DNA from 2 places in the Clostridium sp. Marseille-Q7071 genome. Region 2 is predicted to be linked to the other one. Evidence: a T-box and tRNA genes for the amino acid it is inferred to sense, from the RefSeq annotation. Region 2 holds a T-box; the other holds one or more tRNA genes.
What was found. The T-box of region 2 lies ahead of gltX (glutamate--tRNA ligase). A T-box ahead of a tRNA ligase gene usually reads a tRNA of that ligase, here a tRNA-Glu.
Positions count from the first base shown of each region.

Region 1: it encodes a tRNA-Glu, which carries the amino acid that the T-box ahead of gltX (glutamate--tRNA ligase) is inferred to sense. The anticodon was not compared.

Region 1 is NZ_CBCOPR010000001.1:631,212-634,629, forward strand. Features, by position in the region: gene ACWPW7_RS02920 (DUF1858 domain-containing protein) at 1-90, shown strand, start outside; gene ACWPW7_RS02925 (NAD(P)/FAD-dependent oxidoreductase) at 190-1,437, opposite strand; tRNA gene ACWPW7_RS02930 (tRNA-Glu) at 1,817-1,891, shown strand; tRNA gene ACWPW7_RS02935 (tRNA-Val) at 1,897-1,972, shown strand; tRNA gene ACWPW7_RS02940 (tRNA-Asp) at 1,978-2,054, shown strand; tRNA gene ACWPW7_RS02945 (tRNA-Thr) at 2,060-2,134, shown strand; tRNA gene ACWPW7_RS02950 (tRNA-Glu) at 2,163-2,237, shown strand; tRNA gene ACWPW7_RS02955 (tRNA-Val) at 2,242-2,317, shown strand; tRNA gene ACWPW7_RS02960 (tRNA-Asp) at 2,324-2,400, shown strand; tRNA gene ACWPW7_RS02965 (tRNA-Thr) at 2,406-2,480, shown strand; gene ACWPW7_RS02970 (double-cubane-cluster-containing anaerobic reductase) at 2,948-3,418, shown strand, end outside.
Region 2 is NZ_CBCOPR010000001.1:4,409,342-4,412,759, forward strand. Features, by position in the region: gene gltX (glutamate--tRNA ligase) at 1-1,512, opposite strand, end outside; T-box leader at 1,800-2,028, opposite strand; gene ACWPW7_RS20925 (hypothetical protein) at 2,293-2,601, opposite strand; gene ACWPW7_RS20930 (hypothetical protein) at 2,688-3,026, opposite strand; gene ACWPW7_RS20935 (ABC transporter substrate-binding protein) at 3,330-3,418, opposite strand, start outside.

The DNA of each region.
Region 1 (3,418 bases), 3.8 Mb from region 2:
TGTCCATCAGCACAAGCAGAAACTTTAGAAGAAGCAGCTATGGTTCATGGATTAGATTTAGAAAAATTATTAGAAGCTTTAAATAAGTAAATATAAGTAAGCTAGTCTATAAGACTAGCTTTTCTACTTTAAAAATTTATTTGTTTTATATAGTAATAATTATTAATCTCTAATTAAGCATAATGATTATTATTTATTATTATGATGTTCTGACATTTTGAGGCTTTTGACGGCCACTGAGGCAGAACTCCATGCCCATTGAAGATTAAAACCACCACAATCTCCATCTACATCTAATATCTCCCCAGCAAAATATAGATTAGGAACTATTTTTGATTGTAAGGTGTTCTCATCTACTTCTTTTGTATCTACACCGCCAGCTGTAACTTGTGCATTATCAAAGGAATTAGTACCACTTACTTTAAATGTCCATTCTTTTAATAAGGATAATAACATTTCTTTTTCTTCCCACTCTAGTGACCAACAAGGTTTATGTATATTATCAATATTAGCTTCTTTAAGTATTATGGGAATAATTTTCTTGTTAATTATACCTATAAGAGCATCATGTACAGATCTATATGAGTATGTTCCAAAATGATTTTCTAAAAAGCCCTTTAATTCATCTTTTGAAAAATTATTCATCATATCAATTTTTAAAGATACATATTTTCCTTTAGATAAATTATAAGAAGCAATTCTACTAAGTTGAAGAATAGGAGGACCAGAAATACCGTAATCTGTAAACAATACCTCTCCAAATTCACTTCTTCTTAATTTATCATTTACATATATATGTGCATTTCCATCAAATTTAACACCAGATAGTGCTTTTAACTTATTATGATTTAATTTAAGCTGCACAAGAGCTGGAATAGGATTTATTATATTATGTCCTAGCTTTTTAGCCAAGGTGAAACCAGAACCATCAGAACCGGTTTTAGGTGCACTTTTTCCTCCTGCACAAAGTAAAAGCTTGTTGCAAATAAAGTTTTTTTCATTATTACAATCTATAATGAATTTGTTCTTATAATTTATTTCTTTTACTTTATGATTTAAATAAATAGGAACTTCCCTTTCCTCTAGAGCAAATCTAAAGACATCCAGTACAGAAGAAGATTGTAAGGACATAGGATACATTTTGTCACTATCTAAGGTAACTAAATATAAACCAATTGAATTAAAAAATTCTACGGTATTTTTTAATGTAAAGTTTTCAAAGACCTTATTAAAAAAAGTTTTATTTTCACTATGGTACCTTAAAATATTTATATTTTTATTGGTTATATTACACCTTCCATTTCCTGTGGTAAGAATTTTCTTACCTATCCTATCATTACTTTCTAGTATAGCTACATCTATGCCTAGGTCTTTTGCCATAATAGCAGCCATAATTCCTGAAGCACCGCCACCAACTATAATAAGGTCATGTTTCAAAATAAAATCTCCTTTCTAAAAAGAAAAAATAATGTTAAACTTATTATAAGTATTACTAATAAAACCATCAAGTAATCATTAATAAATAATTTATGGCATATTAGTCATAAATTATTTAATCTAGAATAGAATATATATTGTGAAGAAATATATAAGTTTATTTTAAAATTCTATAATAAATTTCAAATTATGACTTTTTTCTTATAGAAAAGTGCCAGTAAAGTTGTTGATTTATCTAGGTTTATAATATGAAATGAGCTTTTATGATAAAAAGTGAAATTTTTTTTGAAAAATTGTTGACATTGTTAAGAATTTTAGGTATTATATTACTTGTCGGGTGTGCGTAAAGCGCCGACCTAACAAAAGTAAAATGACATATGGCTCCTTGGTCAAGCGGTTAAGACACCACCCTTTCACGGTGGTAACAGGGGTTCGATTCCCCTAGGAGTCACCATTAGTGGTCGCATAGCTCAGCTGGGAGAGCATCTGCCTTACAAGCAGAGGGTCACAGGTTCGATCCCTGTTGCGACCACCACATATGGCCCAGTGGCTCAGTTGGTTAGAGTGCCGGCCTGTCACGCCGGAGGTCGAGGGTTCGAGTCCCTTCTGGGTCGCCACATAAGCTGGCATGGCTCAACGGTAGAGCAGCTGACTTGTAATCAGCAGGTTGTAGGTTCGATTCCTATTGCCAGCTCCATTTTATAAAAAATAAAAAAGTCGTCATTGGCTCCTTGGTCAAGCGGTTAAGACACCACCCTTTCACGGTGGTAACAGGGGTTCGATTCCCCTAGGAGTCACCATTATGGTCGCATAGCTCAGCTGGGAGAGCATCTGCCTTACAAGCAGAGGGTCACAGGTTCGATCCCTGTTGCGACCACCATAATATGGCCCAGTGGCTCAGTTGGTTAGAGTGCCGGCCTGTCACGCCGGAGGTCGAGGGTTCGAGTCCCTTCTGGGTCGCCATAATTGCTGGCATGGCTCAACGGTAGAGCAGCTGACTTGTAATCAGCAGGTTGTAGGTTCGATTCCTATTGCCAGCTCCATGAAAAACTTGAATGGAAACATTCAAGTTTTTTCGTTATGAAGAAATACTATAAAAATAATTATTTATGATTCCTAAGAGTATTTAATATATCTATAGATAGGTACATAATCATTGAAAAACAAAAATTCACAATTGTCAAAATATATGTTAACATTAACTCAAGACGAAGTTGGTTATAGTCGTTTATCCTTTAATTAAAATTTTCCTTTTGTATTTAAAAGCTCAACTACATATAGTTGAGCTTTTAAACTGTAATCAAAAACAACTGGTAGAAGATCTAATATTAATAATTTTATTTTATAAAAAAGCAATAAAATTGGACAAGATAATGAATTGACTGCTTGAAAGATTTAATTAGAGTATTTTAAAGAATAGAATTATTAAAACTAAAAGATATTAAAGTTCAAGTGTTTATAAAGGCTATATAATATTTTACTCACATATTATATATTTGGAGGGTTTGTAATGAATAATTTACCAAAAAATTTTGAAGAGTTTAATGAAACAAGAAGAAACGGATTTATTAAAGTTAAAGAGTTAAAGGATAAAGGACAAAAGGTAGTAGGTACATTTTGTACTTTTGCACCAGTAGAGGCTATATATGCGGCAGGTGCATATCCAATAAGCCTTTGCGCTGTTAGTGAAGAAACTATTCCAGATGCAGAAAAACATTTACCTAAAAACTTATGTCCACTTATAAAAGCAAGCTATGGATTTGCATTAACAGACAAGTGTCCATATACATATTTTTCAGATTTAATAGTGGGAGAAACTACTTGTGATGGAAAAAAGAAAATGTATGAATATCTAGAAGAAATAAAACCACTACATGTTATGCAATTACCTCAAAATACTAATAGAGAACATGCTCTTAAAGTATGGAAAGAAGAAATCAAATATTTTATAGAAAAGCTTGAAAATCAATTTGATGTTAAA
Region 2 (3,418 bases):
CTCTGGTTCTTTCTTAAAGCTCTTTCTATCTGTAGCATAGCCCAATTCTACAGCTACAGCTTTAAGTTCTTCAAACCAAGTATCTTTATCTGTGTTGAAATTATAAGCTTTACTATAGGCTTCTATAACTCTTTTAGCTTCTTCTAGCCCAACATTCTTTGGAAGCTCTATATTTTCTGTAGCATCTTCTTCAAATAATTTATCAAAGAAGAAGAAAATTTTCTCTCTTACATCTTTCCATTTTGCAAAGTCTTTTCTTGGTTTTGGCCCTTCTTTATCTATGTTAAAGATTTCTTTAGCCATTTTCTCATTACTAATCATTAAATCATACATTTCTTTATCATATTCTTTAGCCCAATTTATATAGTAATCATATACTACTGGCGCCTTTAATCTGCAAATAACATTTTTACTTACATCATTTAATTTTATAATATCAAACAGTGCACCACTTTTGCTCATTTTTTCTAATTCTACTGGGAACTCTTTATAGTCTACAAAAGGATTTTCTTCTCTCCATACTTCAAAGTTTGAATTGATGATATTTAATAAATATTCAACAACTGAAACCATTGGATATCCTTCTTCACTATAATAACTAACAGCACTTTCTGGATCTTTTCTCTTGCTTAATTTTCTCTTAGAGTTTCCATCAAGCTTCATTATAGTTGGTGTATGACAATATTTAGGTTTGTCAAATCCAACAATATCAAATAACTGAACATGTGTTGGAAGTGATGATAACCATTCTTCTCCTCTAATAACATGAGTAGTTCTCATTAATCCATCATCTACAGCATGAGCAAAATGATAAGTTGGAAGTCCATCAGATTTTATTATAACTATATCTTGATCGTTTTCTGGGAAAGATATATTACCTTTAATTAAATCTTGAATTTCCACTCTATTTTCAATGTTTCCTGGAGATTTTAATCTTAAAATAAATTTTTCTCCCTTTTCAATATTTTCTTTAATTTCTTCAAAGCTTAAATTTCTACATTTTGCCCATTTTCCATAATATCCTGGGTTGGCTTTTATAGATGTTTGTTCTTCTCTTGTAGCATTAATTTCTTCTTCTGAACAGAAACATGGATAAGCATATCCTCTTCTAACTAAATCTTTAGCAAAGGTTTTATATATTTCCCCTCTTAAACTTTGTTTATAAGGACCATAGTTTCCTATCTCATTAGTTTCATCAATCATACCTTCATTAAAATTAAGACCAAAACTTTTCATAGTTGAAATGGTATCAACAATAGCACCTTCTACTTCTCTCTTTTGATCAGTGTCTTCAATTCTTAAGTAAAAAACACCTTCACTTTGACTTGCTATTCTCTCATCAACAAGTGCTGAGAATACTCCTCCTATATGTTGGAAACCTGTTGGACTAGGTGCATATCTTGTAACACATGCACCTTCTTTAAGGTTTCTAGCTGGATACTTTTCAATATAATATTGTGGTGTTTTATCAATAGTAGGAAAAAGAAGTTCTGCTAAATTTTCATAATTCATATTATTCACCTTATCTTTCTATATATTTAATTGTATTACTTATTTACATTAATATTGATTTGAATTCATTTCCACCCTTAGTGTGCAGCATGATATGGAGGAATATTTAATATAGTAGACAATACTTTAGTTATATTGCATATATCCATAACATTAATTAAATTCACTAATTCTTGTTCCACACTATACTGCACCTCAGGGGAACCCTAAAGGGCTTCACTACTGTTCCCCAGAGGTGGATTTAATTCACAATTGTGAATACAATAAAAAAAGTCCTTCATCCTAAAACTTAGGACGAAAGACATACTTCCGTGGTACCACCTATATTGGCTAATTTATTAGTAATTTAACCCACTCATTTCTCTTTAAGGGAAGAATCCCATTAGTTTACTCCAAAAATTTATTTCAACTAATAGCTCCAGAGCTTCCTTCCATAGTTTAACTTACCAAGCTTCCACCATCCTTGGCTCTCTTTAAAATCTGCACCTATGTACTCTTCTCCTTCAACGCAAAACTATTTAATTTTACTCTTAGACATCTAAAAAAATAACTAGTTAGATGCCTTGTTTAATTATATCTTTGAAAATTATTTTTGTAAACCTATATTTGTTAGTATTCCCCTTTTTTAAGATTAAATCAGTATATATACTAGTTTGAGAATTAATATATATATGAAGATATTTTATTAAAACATATATTAATTCAATAATATATGCAAAGCTTTAGTACAGATTGTTCTAAAAAATACATTAAGGAAAGTAACCAGACTTCCCTTGAAAATTATAAAATATATTTTAAATCTTTTATAAAAGCATATATACATGCAGAATTTAACACAATAAAAAAAATTATATAATTAATAATTTTTTTATTCTCTTTTTTATTTCTAGAATCTTTGCATTTTAAATAAATTAAAACTAAAAATATTAGTGCTATTCCAGATATAATAACTCTAAATACATCAAGAAATAATCTTATATTTTCAACTGTAATAAAAAAAGTTAAAATAAAAACTAATTCATATAATATATAAAGTGATTTTTCATTTAAAATATCTTCTTGCAATTCATGTAAGAATTTATTATTCATAATAAACTAATCCTTTCAGATTTCTATACACCCTAAGCTATAAAGCCACCTAGATATTTTTTAAAATTTATTCGTTTTATTTATCATTAAATAAAAATAGAAACTACTTTATAAATATTATAAAGTAGACTTGCTAAAATAAAAATATCTATTAATATACTGAATGAAAATTGTCGCTTTGTATAATCTTTTTGAATCAAATTCTTATTTTGGATATTGAATTTTCTTTGTTGCCTTACTTCCATAAAATATAAAATGATTAACAAAAATGTAGCTATTATATTTTCAATATCGAAGTAAAATCTAATACTATCATCTGGGTGAAAATGTTGTTTTATTGATCCTATTAAAAGCTGAACAATAATAAATAATATAATAAATTTACGATATTTACTTTTATATTTAGGATTTTCATTTGAAAACATATATACCCCCTTCCATTAATAACAAAAATATATATATTAATACTAATTTGTATGTTTTTACAATATAATTATATACCTTATTCAAAATATTGTAAATTGGGAATATTCTTGCTATTTATTTTTAATACTTAAATGATTAAGCAAAAAATAAACAAATGAAAACATTCATTCTTATGATTGTTTTTAGATTATTTTTCATGATGGTTGCTATTTTAAACTTCAGGAACTTAATTATACCTAAAATTATTGAAAAAAATTAAAAAATCCCCCTATGTAAAACACAAAGAGATTTCAGTTGAAAATTTATTTCACAATATTATCTATAGCTTTCTCTGCATATTTAGTAGTTACTATTTTATCATACGGTGCTCTTTTATCAAGTTCTCCTGCAA